DNA from 3 places in the Pantoea sp. B9002 genome. Region 3 is predicted to be linked to each of the others. Evidence: predicted binding sites of a transcription regulator. Region 3 holds the regulator's gene; each other region holds the start of a gene.
What was found. The regulator PurR, encoded in region 3, represses purine synthesis genes. The targets are predictions, from matches to a motif close to CANGCAAACGTTTGCNTG.
Positions count from the first base shown of each region.

Region 1: a site for PurR is predicted at 2,417-2,434, ahead of HX773_RS19510 (NCS2 family permease). Genes of this name have one in related genera too.
Region 2: a site for PurR is predicted at 1,790-1,807, ahead of pyrC (dihydroorotase). Genes of this name have one in related genera too.

Region 1 covers NZ_JACAPA010000041.1:8,423-12,822, forward strand. The annotation lists gene HX773_RS19500 (AMP nucleosidase) at 1-71, shown strand, start outside; gene HX773_RS19505 (hypothetical protein) at 122-730, opposite strand; gene HX773_RS19510 (NCS2 family permease) at 899-2,197, opposite strand; gene HX773_RS19515 (response regulator) at 2,585-3,331, shown strand; gene HX773_RS19520 (carbohydrate kinase family protein) at 3,268-4,317, opposite strand; gene HX773_RS19525 (ketose 1,6-bisphosphate aldolase) at 4,322-4,400, opposite strand, start outside.
Region 2 covers NZ_JACAPA010000003.1:141,264-145,663, forward strand. The annotation lists gene mdtH (multidrug efflux MFS transporter MdtH) at 1-326, shown strand, start outside; gene grxB (glutaredoxin 2) at 416-1,063, shown strand; gene HX773_RS02720 (lipoprotein) at 1,175-1,738, shown strand; gene pyrC (dihydroorotase) at 1,874-2,920, shown strand; gene dinI (DNA damage-inducible protein I) at 2,989-3,234, shown strand; gene HX773_RS02735 (hypothetical protein) at 3,378-3,647, shown strand; gene bssS (biofilm formation regulator BssS) at 3,926-4,180, shown strand; gene solA (N-methyl-L-tryptophan oxidase) at 4,287-4,400, shown strand, end outside.
Region 3 covers NZ_JACAPA010000017.1:17,419-21,818, forward strand. The annotation lists gene HX773_RS11085 (C40 family peptidase) at 1-457, shown strand, start outside; gene HX773_RS11090 (YnhF family membrane protein) at 514-603, opposite strand; gene purR (HTH-type transcriptional repressor PurR) at 878-1,903, shown strand; gene punR (DNA-binding transcriptional activator PunR) at 1,900-2,811, opposite strand; gene punC (purine nucleoside transporter PunC) at 2,922-4,124, shown strand.

The sequences.
Region 1 (4,400 bases), on a different contig from region 3:
TGCTGCGAGCTGAAGGCGATAAGCTGCATTCAAGGAAGCTGAGAACCTTCAACGAGCCGCCGTTTAGGTAATCATGATGAGTTCCGGCCCATGAAGGGCCGGAACAGTGCATCAAAGCGCGTCATGACATTTTCAAAACGATATTCTGAACAAACCACGCCAGCACCAGAAGGCCGGTCGGGATCATGATTTTCCAGGTTATGCTGTTATTGAAGGCAGATATTTTATCCTCGAGCTGGTTAAATCTTTGATCAACTCTTTCGAACTTCTCATCTATCCTTTCAAACTTTTCATCTATCCTTTCGAACTTCTCATCTATTTTTTCGAACTTTTTATCGAATTTGTCTTCCATGCGCTCAAACTTTTTATCGATACGTTGTTCAAGCGCCCCCAGCTCACCCAAAATCTCTACCCGCATGACACCCTGCTCAGCCCTGACCTTTTCGATATCCGCTTTAGTAGCAAAATGTTCTGAACGCGCCGTTAGCACAGCAACATCCGTCTGAATCTGCTGCGTGGTTTTTTCCAGCTGTTCAACCCGTTTGCTGAGTTGTTCCATTTGATGATCTCCTTTGTTACCAACGTCAAAAATACGCGGTGGGAACACTCGAGTTGCCGTGCTAATGGGGTAATCCATCACCGAATCCTCTTCCATCGCGCTGCTCAATCTCTCCACCACACCGTTAGTGAAACAGATTTGCGCAGCGTTAACATTCCACGATCCCGCCATTCGCAGCACATTTTTTGCGGGCAGATTTAAACAACACGCATAGCCTGGGCCGTTTTGAGATGGAAGGAAAGTGAGCATCAAAAAGGATTGAGAGGTGTCACGCAGAAAATAAGCGAAGGAATGCAACAGCAGACACGGAAGCCCGAGCGGGCTTCCGTTAAGTGAGATTTACGCGCTCAGCCAGCCCAGTTTGATGACAAACAGAATCGACAGAATGATCAGCGCCGGGTTGACCTCTTTGGTGCGGCCGCTCAGCAGTTTCACCACCGTCCAGGTGATGAAGCCGAACGCAATACCGTTGGCGATCGAGTAGGTCAGCGGCATGGTCAGCGCAGTCACGGTTACCGGCGCGGCGGTGGTGATGTCTTTCCAGTCAATATCCGCCAGGCCAGACGCCATCAGCACCGCAACAAACAGCAGTGCTGGCGCGGTGGCATAAATCGGTACGCTGCCCGCCAGCGGCGAGAAGAACAGGCTCAGCAGGAACAGAATCGCCACCACAATCGCCGTCAGGCCGGTGCGGCCACCGGCGCTGACGCCGGCAGCAGATTCCACATAGCTGGTGGTAGTTGAAGTACCAAGCAGCGAGCCGAACAGCGCGGCGGCGCTGTCTGCGATCAACGCACGGCCCATTTTCGGCACGTTGCCCTGCTCATCCGCCAGACCGGCGCGCTTGGTCACACCCAGCAAGGTGCCGGTGTTATCGAACACATCCACGAACAGGAAGGCGAAGATCACGCTCACCAAACCGACGTTAAAGGCACCGGCGATGTCCAGCTGCATAAAGGTCGGGGCGATGGATGGCGGAGCAGAGAACACGCCGCCAAACGGCGTCAGGCCAATGCCCATAGAAATGAACGTCACCACCAAAATACCGATCAGCACTGCGCCGGTAACGCGACGCGCTTCCAGCACCACAATGATGAAGAAGCCGAGCAGCGCCAGCAGCGGGCCCGGTTTGGTCAGGTCGCCCAGGCCAACCAGCGTAGCCGGGTTATCTACCACGATACCCGCGCCTTCCAGCGCGATAATCGCCAGGAACAGGCCGATACCGGCACCAATACCGGCACGCAGCGGCAGCGGAATGCTGTTGATAATCCACTCACGAATTTTGAAAAGCGACATGGCAAAGAAGATCACCGCCGACAAGAACACCGCGCCCAGCGCGACTTGCCACGTGTAACCCATATGCAGCACCACGGTATAGGTGAAGAAGGCGTTGAGGCCCATGCCCGGTGCGAGTGCAATCGGATAGTTAGCGATCAGGCCCATTAACACACAGCCAATCGCTGCCGCCAGACAGGTCGCCACGAAGACCGCACCTTTATCCATGCCGGTTGCACCGAGAATGCTCGGGTTAACAAACAGGATGTAAGCCATTGCCAGGAAGGTGGTGATACCCGCAATGATTTCTGTGCGAACCGTTGTGTTGTGCGCTTTTAGTTTGAAGAGTTTTTCTAACATCATCATCTCTCATGAGCGGAGTCGGCACGAATGCGCGCGCTCCTTGCCAATGTGGTTTACAGACTTATTGTTGTATTGGACGCAAGGCGTTTAACCTTCCCCTGTCCACATAGCAATAGCTATGCCATCACCCTACGCAATCGATTACGTTTCCGAATAATACTTCGCTTAGGATAATTCCGAACCAGAATGAGGCGCGATTATGGTGCATTGCACCAGCGCCGCGCAATCGTTTTCCCTGCTCACGAACATTTGGCAAAAAGAGTGCGGCACAGCACGCTTCCGCACTCTGCCAGGCGATGGCGCTCACGTTTCTGTTGCCTTAATCAGCAGCTAAAAAACATCGGGTTACACTGCTTTTAACCCTTTCGTAACAAAAGAGGCGCATCCATGAAGCCCGCGATTCTGGTGGTCGATGATGATCGTGCAGTGTGTGAATTACTGCACGATGTGTTGAATGAACATGTGTTTACCGTTTATTGCTGCCATCAGGGTAAAGATGCGCTGGCTCTGCTGGCGCTGCACCCGGAAATTTCGCTGGTAATGCTGGATATGATGCTGCCAGACACCAACGGCTTGCTGGTGCTGCAACAGATGCAGCGGCAGCGTCCCGACCTGCTGGTGATCATGTTGACCGGCATGGGTTCGGAAGCAGATATGGTGGTAGGACTGGAGATGGGCGCGGATGATTACATCGCCAAGCCGTTCAACCCGCGCGTGGTGGTGGCTCGGGCACGCGCTGCACTGCGGCGCTGCGGACGGCTAGCACAGCCGGAAGCGTTAGCGGATGAAGGCTGGCAATTTAACGGCTGGCGTCTCGACGATGCGCGCTGCCAGCTGTTCAATCCACAACGCGAAAGCGTGCCGCTAACGCAAGGTGAATACACGCTGCTGCGCGCGCTGGTGGCGCATGCGCGAAAAGTATTAACCCGCGATCAGCTGCTCGAGCTGACGCACAGCGAAAGCCTTGAAGTGTTTGATCGCACCATTGATGTGCTGATTATGCGGCTGCGACGCAAGATAGAAATCAACCCGCATCAACCGAGCCTGATCCGCACCATTCGCGGTCTCGGCTATGTTTTCTCCGCCGACGTGATGCGTCCTGCCTCTTCGGCGCGCGAAACGCAAATCGCCTGATCCATCCAGCGCTGCATCTCGGCTAATGGCCGCGTGCCGTCCAGCGCGTTTGCTGCATGCAGATTAAAACAGGCGCAGGTGTGCGCCAGCTTCAGCGTTTCCGTCAATGACCAGCCTTCATGGCTGGCATAGAGCACACCGGCACAAAACGCATCGCCCGCGCCAACGCTGCCAACGATCTCTTCTGGCGCTAAGCACCACGCCGGTTGCCAGCGCCCCTCGCCGTCCGCTTGCTGGCCCCACGCGCCTTCTGGGGCATGAATCACCACGCGCTGACGTACACCTTGCTGCAGCAGCCAGGTCGCCGCCTCGGCAAAAGCGCCAGGTGCGGCAAGCCCGTGTGGCGAGCGCAAACTTACGCCGGTGAGCGATTGTGCCTCCAGCTCGTTAATCACCAGATAATCGAGCCAGCGCAACGCGGGCACCACCAGCGGTCGATATTCGCCCACGCGCGACACCAAATCGAGTGAGGTGAGATAGCCGCGCTGCTGCATCTGCGCCAGCAGCCGTGCGCTGCGCGTGCCGTATTGGTCGTCCGGCACATCAAGGCTATCCAGCAGCAGCAGATAACCGAGATGGAAGATGCGATGCGATGTGGAGACGTCCGCAAAGTGCGCCAGATCGAGCTTGCCATTGGCACCGCGTGCATGGAAGAAGGTGCGCTGGCCGTCCGGCGTGGTCATCACCTGCGTCATCGCCGTGTTGATGCTCGCGGTGCGCTGCACAAAGTGGCGGTCGATGTGATGGTCGTCCAGCAGTTGCAGGATGTAATCGCCGTCGCTGTCCTCGCCCACCATGCCGACGCCCGCCAGCGGCAGATTCAGCTGCATGCGCGCCAGCGTAAACAGCACGTTGAGCGCCGCGCCGCCGCTGCACTTCTCGCTGTGCTGAATCTCCGTTAACCAGCCTTGTTCCGGCCAGTGGCTGATGCGCTGCACGTGATCCACCAGCATGCTGCCGGCACCGATGATTCCGTTACGCACCATGCGGTTATGCCCTCCCGGCGCTGCCAAATACCTGCATCTGCTGCGCCACCACGTTGGCGATGTCGCGCTCCACCGCCATCAGC
Region 2 (4,400 bases), on a different contig from region 3:
TGACCGATTCGCTGCCGTCGCTGTTTATGCTGATCGCTATCTTTTATCTGGGCTCAATCATTGCGGAACCGGCACGTGAAACGCTCAGCGCTTCGCTGGCCAGTTCGCGTGCGCGCGGCAGTTACATGGGCTTCAGCCGTCTTGGCCTCGCGATTGGCGGTTTGATCGGTTACTCCGGCGGCGGCTGGATGTTCGATATGGGCCAGCAATGGGCGCTGCCGGAACTGCCGTGGATGCTGCTGAGCAGCGTTGGCATGATCACCCTTTTGGCGCTTTGGTGGCAGTTCCAGCCGCGTTCGGTGGCGCCAGCGATTTTCAGCAGCTAGTTTGCCCCTGCCACAGATCTCTTCCATACTTCCCGCACGTCCGAAAAAAGGGTGACCTCCGTCACCCTTAGAACCACAGGAGAAACGGGATGAAACTCTACATCTACGATCACTGCCCTTTCTGCGTCAAAGCACGCATGATTTTCGGCTTAAAAAATCTGCCGTTAGAACTCATCGTTATGCTGAATGACGACGAGCAAACGCCGAAAAAACTGATCGGCCAGAAAATGGCGCCGATTCTGCAAAAGGCCGATGGCAGCGCCGTACCAGAAAGTATGGATATTGTGCGGCTGGTTGATAAATACGATCACGAGCCGCTGCTCAATGGCAAAAGTAATCCTGCGATCAGCGACTGGCTGCGCCATGTGAATGGCTACGTGAATAAGCTGCTGCTGCCGCGCATCGCCGATGCGTCCTTCGCCGAATTCGCCACGCCGGAAGCGCGCAGCTACTTCAGCGAGAAGAAGCAGGCCAGCGTGGGCGATTTCAGCGAGTTGCGTAAACACGCGCCGGGCTTGATCAAAAACATCAGCGATGATTTGCGTCAGCTCGACAAGCTGATCGTCAAACCTAACGCGGTTAATGGCGAACTGTCGGAAGATGATATTCATCTGTTCCCGCTGCTGCGCTCCTTAACGCTGGTCAACGGCATCGAATGGCCAAGTCGCGTTGCCGATTATCGCGACAACATGGCGAAACAAACCCAGGTTAATCTGCTCTCTTCTATCGCCGCATAATCCTCATCCCTGAGAGGCGCTGCGGCGCTTCTCATCTCTCTCCTGGTGACACATGCCGCTGATTCAGGCAGGCTATCGCTGTTTTGCCGTTTCGATCAGGATGAGGACAATATGAAAAAGGCGTTTACCGGGCTTTTCGCCCTGCTTTTTGCCGTGCTACTCAGCGGCTGTAACCAATTGACGCAATACACCATCAGCGAACAGGAAGTGAATCAGGCGCTGCAAAAGCGCAATAACTTCGAAAAAGACATCGGCGTTTCCGGGCTGGTGAATGCGCACATTGTGCTGAGCGATCTCAACAGCCAGATTGGCCGTGAAGAACCCGGTAAAATCACGCTCTCGGGTAAAGCCAATATCAATGTCAGCTCGCTGTTTGGTCCGCAGCAGGCCGAAATGCTGCTGAAGATGAAAGCGCAGCCGGTTTATAACGCGCAGGAAGGTGCGATTTATCTGCATGACATGGAGATTGTCAATGCGCAGGTGCAGCCGGAGAAAATGGCATCGATCATGAAAACCCTCACGCCGTATCTCAATGAGTCGCTGAAGCGCTACTTCAATGAGAGACCTGCTTATGTGCTGAGTGCAGACCGCAGCAAAGGCGAAGCGCTGGCGAAGAAACTCGCTAAAGGAATTGAAGTGAAACCGGGACAATTGGTGATTCCGTTTACTGATTAATCCGCGCAACCGCACTTTCGGGTGCGGTTTTTGTTTGTCACAATAAAATCCCGTGCAAACGGTTGCCCACATCCTTATGATTACTCCCCGGCCTAAACGTGCCTCTCGTTTTCTTCTCAGCCGGAGCCTTTTTGAATGACAGCCCAACCTCAGCACATTACCATCCGCCGCCCTGACGACTGGCACATCCATCTGCGCGATGGCGCGATGCTCAACGCCGTACTGCCTTATACCAGCGCAGTAAATGGTCGCGCGATTGTCATGCCAAACCTGGTTCCACCGGTTATCAGCGTGGCCGCTGCCGTGGCTTATCGCGAGCGCATCGTGGCTGCGTTACCTGCTGAGCATGCTTTTACTCCGCTGATGACCTGCTATCTCACCGACTCACTCGATCCCGATGAGATCGAGCGCGGCTTCCGTGACGGCACGTTTACCGCCGCCAAGCTCTATCCTGCGCACGCCACCACCAACTCCAGCCACGGCGTGACCAATATCGCCGCCATCGCTAAGGTGCTGGATCGCATGCAGCAGATCGGCATGCCGATGCTGGTGCACGGCGAAGTGACCGATTCTCACATCGATATTTTTGATCGCGAAGCGCGCTTTATTGAAACCGTGCTGGAACCGCTGCGTAAACAGTTCCCGGCGCTGAAAGTGGTGATGGAGCACATCACCACGAAAGAAGCTGCGGAGTATCTGGCAGCCGGTAACGAACTACTGGGCGCCACCATTACGCCACAGCACCTGATGTTCAACCGTAACCATATGCTGGTGGGCGGCGTACGTCCGCATCTCTACTGCCTGCCGATTCTGAAGCGCAATATCCATCAGGAAGCGCTGCGCAAACTGGTTGCCAGCGGGAATCGTCGCGTATTCCTCGGTACCGATACCGCGCCACATCTGCGTCACCTCAAGGAAGCCAGCTGTGGCTGCGCCGGTGTGTTCAATGCGCCAACTTCATTGCCGGCGTACGCCACGGTGTTTGAGGAGCTGAATGCGCTGGAACATTTCGAAGCCTTCTGCTCGGAGAACGGCGCGAACTTCTACGGTCTGCCGCTGAATGAGGGCACGCTGACGCTGGTGCGTGAATCCTGGCAGGTTGAAGAGAGCATTGCGCTGGCAGATGACACGCTGGTGCCTTTCCTTGCCGGTGAAACGCTGAACTGGCGCATCAAAGAATAATTATCTGCTGCTTGCCTTCGGGAAAGTTATACTGTACAAATAAACAGTATATTATCCCGGAGGCTTCTATGCGTGTTGAAATTACCGTAGCAAAAACTTCGCCCCTTCCTGCGGGTGCACTGGATGCACTCAGCATCGAACTGGTTCGTCGCATTACGCAGGATTTCCCTGACGACGATCATCACGTCAAAGTGCGTTATGCCGGCGGCAATCAACTCAGCGTGTTTGGTGGCTGCAAAGAGTCACGCGAACGCATCAGCGAACTGTTACAAGAAACCTGGGAAAGCGCTGACGACTGGTTTAATAACGATTAACTGCCACTGTGCCGTTTTTGCCGGGTATCGCTATCCGGCTTTTTTGTTTTTATTTCCCTCTCGCCAGAAAAACTTCCTGCATCTAGACTCATGTTAAACGATCCCCTATTCTTGCCTCGTCATGCTTACAGGAGGTGTTTTACATGACTACTGAAAAACCAGAAGAGGCGATGACCTTCGGAGAATTGCTGGCTTTTATTGCTGAGCAACAGCGCCGCTTAACCGTATTAGAAAATGCGTTTGCCACCTTGACCTTCTGTCTCGACGATCGCGCCAATCAGTTGCTGGTTCACAACCTGACGCTGGAAGCGCAAAACCAGAACCATGACGAGCAGTTACAGCAGCATTTTACCCGGCTGGCGGAAGAGATTCAGAAACGTCACGGCCTGCTGCCGGTTGAGCCTCACTCATAAAAGTGCCCCCTTTTTCGGTCTAAAGTTTTCCCTTATAAAAGCCGATAACTTCGTCAGTACTGCCAGTAATAATTCCAATAAAATGCCTGACGCTGCGGGCATTTTATTATTCGATGAAAGAGCAATCTTAAACGCGTTTATTTTTACTCTGTTTAGGTTCGTCATACCTTTTAACTATTGCACCCGCTATTTCATGTTATAATTGTTTCGCTAGTGCACGATACAGCCGCATTGAACCTCAAGAAGCACTTCGTTTAACGAGTAATACGGAGGTTATAATGGACAGAAATAAAGACGTCATCCAGACTCATCCGTTGGTAGGATGGGACATCAGCACCGTAGACAGTTATGACGCCATGATGATTCGCCTGCACTCGCTCTCCTCGCAGGGGCAGAAAGAAGAAGAAGCTGACGTGGGCCCGACCTACTGGCTGACTACCGACGTAGCCAGACAGTTCATCTCTCTACTCGAAGCTGGCATTGCAAAAATAGAGTCTACCGAGCAGTACCTACGCGACAATCAAAAGCATTAATTTCTACTATCGCGTGAAAGGGCACCCAACAGGGTGCCTTTTTCATGGGCGCTCTCTTTTGATATGCTGTTGAAAAATTTCGCCGTTTTGCTGGAGTGATGTCGTTATGGTTTATGATCTGATTGTGGTGGGAAGCGGTTCAGTAGGCGCAGCAGCCGGGTTTTACGCCACGCAGGCTGGCTTATCGGTGCTGATGATTGATAGCGCCCATCCCCCGCAC
Region 3 (4,400 bases):
AGCGTTAGCACTGACCGGCATCAAAATGAGTAAAGCGCACCGCCAGCGTTACCAAAAAGCGCGTGAAACGGCGATGACCAAATTAATGGGTCAGCTCGGTAAACCTTATCAGTGGGGCGGCGCTTCGCCACACACCGGTTTCGACTGCAGCGGCTTAGTGTGGTACGCCTATAAAGATCTGGTTAAATTCAAACTCCCACGCACCGCTAATGAGATGTACCACCTGCGCGATGCGGCACCGATCAAGCGTGAAATGCTGGAGAAAGGCGATCTGGTGTTCTTCCGCATCAATAATCGCGGCACCGCCGACCATGTGGGCGTGTATCTCGGCGATGGTAAATTCATTCAGTCGCCGCGTACCGGCAAAGATATTCAGATTAGCGCATTGGGTGAGGATTACTGGCAGAAACACTATGTGGGCGCGCGTCGTATGATGACGCCAAAAACCATTCGCTAGTTGTTGCGCAACAAAGATAAAAAAGCCGGATGCTGTTCTCAGCTCCGGCTTTTTTGTTAATGCATGATCGCGGTAAAGCTAAAGGCGATAATCATCAACAGTGCGCCAACAGTGGTCATTAGCGCCAGCTTCAGGTCGGTATTCATCACAACTCCTTAGTCACACAATCATCAGGGTTAAGGCGATTTTCGCACAGCAATGGGCAAAAATCTCGTGTTATCCGCGCCAGCTTGCTAGAATCGCCGCCTTTCGTTGCGCAACAGATTTTGCGCATGCTGTATTTACAGCGTGATGAAGTGATTTCGCCTGCTAGAACCTACCGTTTTGCCCGCTTTTTTGGGCTGTAAAAGCATTAGCAGACGCAAACGTTTAACAATATACTTATCAGTAAGTTGCGATAAGCCCAGGAGTACCATTTTCATGGCAACAATTAAAGATGTCGCAAAACGCGCGGGTGTCTCAACCACCACGGTTTCGCATGTCATCAACAAAACGCGTTTCGTTGCGGAAGAGACGCGTAACGCCGTATGGGAAGCGATCAAAGAATTACACTACTCGCCGAGTGCCGTGGCGCGTAGTCTCAAAGTCAATCACACCAAAACCTTGGGTCTGCTGGCGACCTCTAGCGAAGCGCCCTACTTTGCTGAAATTATCGAAGCGGTGGAGAACCGGTGTTTCGAACGCGGCTATACGCTGATTCTCGGCAATGCGCACAACGATCTGCAAAAGCAGCGCGCTTACCTGTCGATGATGGCGCAAAAGCGCGTCGATGGATTGCTGGTGATGTGTTCGGAATATCCAGACGATTTGCTGCAGATGCTGGAAGAGAACCGCAATATCCCCATGGTGGTGATGGATTGGGGCGCGTCACGCGGTGATTTCACCGATACCGTGCAGGACAATGCGTTTCAGGGCGGTTATCTCGCCGGGCGTTATCTGATCGAACGCGGCCATCGCGATATCGGTGCCATTCCAGGCCAGATGGAGCGCAACACCGGCGGCGGACGTCATGCTGGCTTCCTGCAGGCAATGAACGAAGCGGGCATTACGGTGCGTCCGGAATGGGTGGTTCAGGGCGACTTTGAACCTGAATCGGGCTATCAGGCGATGCAGCAGATTTTAAATCAGAAACAGCGTCCAACCGCGGTGTTCTGCGGTGGCGATATCATGGCGATGGGCGCGATTTGCGCCGCTGATGAGATGGGTTTGCGCGTACCGCAGGATATCTCGGTGATTGGCTATGATAACGTGCGCAACGCGCGCTATTTCACCCCAGCGCTGACCACCGTGCACCAGCCGAAAGCCGAACTGGGTGAAAAAGCGCTGGAAATGCTGCTGGATCGCATTACCAGCAAGCGCGAAGATCCGCAAACAATCGAAGTCCAGCCAACGCTGATTGAACGCCGTTCGGTGGCGTACGGTCCGTTCCGCGACTATCGCCGCTAAGCCGACACTTCGCTGAGCCATTCGTGGTTCAGCGTTTCGGCATCCCCGAGATAAGCCAGTAACCACGCCAGCGCCGGTGACGCGCGCTGTTCGGACCAGCTTACGCAGCACGGACTGTCGGGAAACGCCTGCGGCAGCGCCAGTTCAACCAGTTTGTGGCTGTCCAGCAGCGGACGCGCCAAATGGCCCGGTACCATTCCGACGCACAATCCTGCCAGCAAACAATCCATCCCGGTTTCCCACTCTGGCACCACCAACCGCCGCTGATTATCCAGCGTCCATGTCATACGGCGCGGCAACGCACGCGAGGTATCTTCCAGCACCAGCGATGGCCACGCCCGCAAGGTTTCATCATCCAGCTCCTTGCTGTTTACCAGCGGATGATCGGGACTTACGACACAGCGCCAGTTCAGCGCGCCCATGTCCTGAAAGGCAAAACGTCCGCCCACCGGAATTGCCTGGGTTGCACCAATCGCCACATCCACCCGACCATCAGCCAACGCATCCCACACGCCGTTGAACACTTCGTAGCTGATAATCAGCTCCATATCGGGAAAATGGCGATAGAAGTCCTTCACTAACTGCCGCGTGCGCTGCGGTTTTACAATGCAGTCAACCGCGATGCTCAACTCGCCGCGCCAGCCATTTGCCAGTTGCTGACACTGTCGGCGAGTTGCCAGCATTTTTTTGATAACAGATCGGCCTTCACGCACAAAATGCTCGCCCGCCGGTGTCATCACCACTTCCCGATGCTGGCGCTCAAACAGCGGCACCGCCAGCCAGGTTTCCAGCTGACGCACGGTATAGCTGACGGCAGAAGGCACGCGATGCAGCTCCTGCGCTGCCGCGCTAAAACTACCGGTGCGCGCCACCGCATCCACTACTTCAAGCGCATATTCTGACCACATAATTTTGCCTTCAAAAAATTTAACAGCACTATGCAAATATTAGCGTTTCACAAAGCGCGCTGCATCCTTTTACACTCCCCGGCGTTCAACCTGCCCAAAAGAGAATCAACATGTTGTCGTCTAAAGCATTTATGCCTTATCTCGCCGTGCTCAGCATGCTCGGCTTTCTTGCCACGGATATGTATTTACCCGCCTTTGGCGATATGCAGCGTGATTTTGCTACCGCACCCGGCACCATCAGCGCCAGCCTGAGTCTGTTTCTCGGCGGTTTTGCCTGCGCCCAGGTTTTTTGGGGACCGTTGTCGGATCGTTACGGACGTAAGCCGATTTTGCTGGCGGGCTTAGCCATCTTCGCCCTCGGTTGTCTGGGGATGCTGTGGGTGACCGATGTCCGCCTGATGCTGGCGCTGCGTTTTGTGCAGGCGATTGGCGTTTGTGCCGCTGCCGTGAGCTGGCAGGCGCTGGTGGTGGATCACTATCCAAAAGCCAAAGCCAATAAAGTGTTTGCGACGATTATGCCGCTGGTTGCGCTGTCGCCGGCGCTGGCACCGCTGCTCGGTGCCTGGCTGATCGGCCACTTCCACTGGCGCAGCATCTTCATCACGCTGACGCTGGTTGCCGTGGTGTTGCTGATCGGTACGCTGCAGTTAACCTCGCCTAAGCGCGAGAAAGTTGCCACAGGCAAACAGCCCGGCTGGTTCACCTTGCTAGGCACCCGCGTTTACAGCGGTAACGTCTTGATCTATTCGGCATGTTCGGCGAGCTTTTTCGCCTGGCTGACGGGCTCACCTTTCATTCTCTCCGCTGCTGGCCTGACGCCGGGCGACATTGGCCTGAGTTATATTCCGCAGACCATTGCGTTTCTGATTGGCGGTTTTGGCTGTCGCACGTTGTTAAATCGTTATCAGGGCGCGCAACTGCTGCCGTGGTTGCTGGTGCTGTATAGCCTGAGTATTTTGAGTCTGTTTGTCATCGCTCTGATGCCTTCAGCGCCGCTGTTTGTGCTGCTGATGCCCTTTTGCGGCATGGCGCTGGCCAATGGCGCGATCTATCCGATTGTGGTTGCCAGCGCATTAGCGCCCTTCCCGCACGCCACCGGTAAAGCGGCAGGATTACAGAACTTATTCCAGTTGGGATTGTGCTTTGTCGCCAGCCTGCTGGTCTCCGCCGGCCTTGAGCAGGCGCTGTTCAACACCACGTTAGTGATGGTAGCCACCGTGGTACTGGCGTGGGCGGGCTTTGTCTGCCAGCGATCGGCAAACGCACAAAGTGATATTGCCCACACTTCCCGTCCCTGCGAAGATAATCTATAACTCAACGCTTTTCGTTAGCAAACTAACGATAACCCGTTGAATATTGACCCACGTGAGCATATACTCTGTGGGTCAGTAATTCTGTATTAAATCAATAATATAAATGTAATACCTTTGGCGACTCTGTCGCGGGATGGCGTCTGCACGATACTCCAGTGTTGCGTCCAACTTTTCTATTCAAATTCATGCCTCTGTAAAACGTCGGATTTCTGGCGCACGGATTTTCCGTGAGTTCTCTCACAGGTCTTGGGAAATTGGCTATTCTTTTTCTCAGGT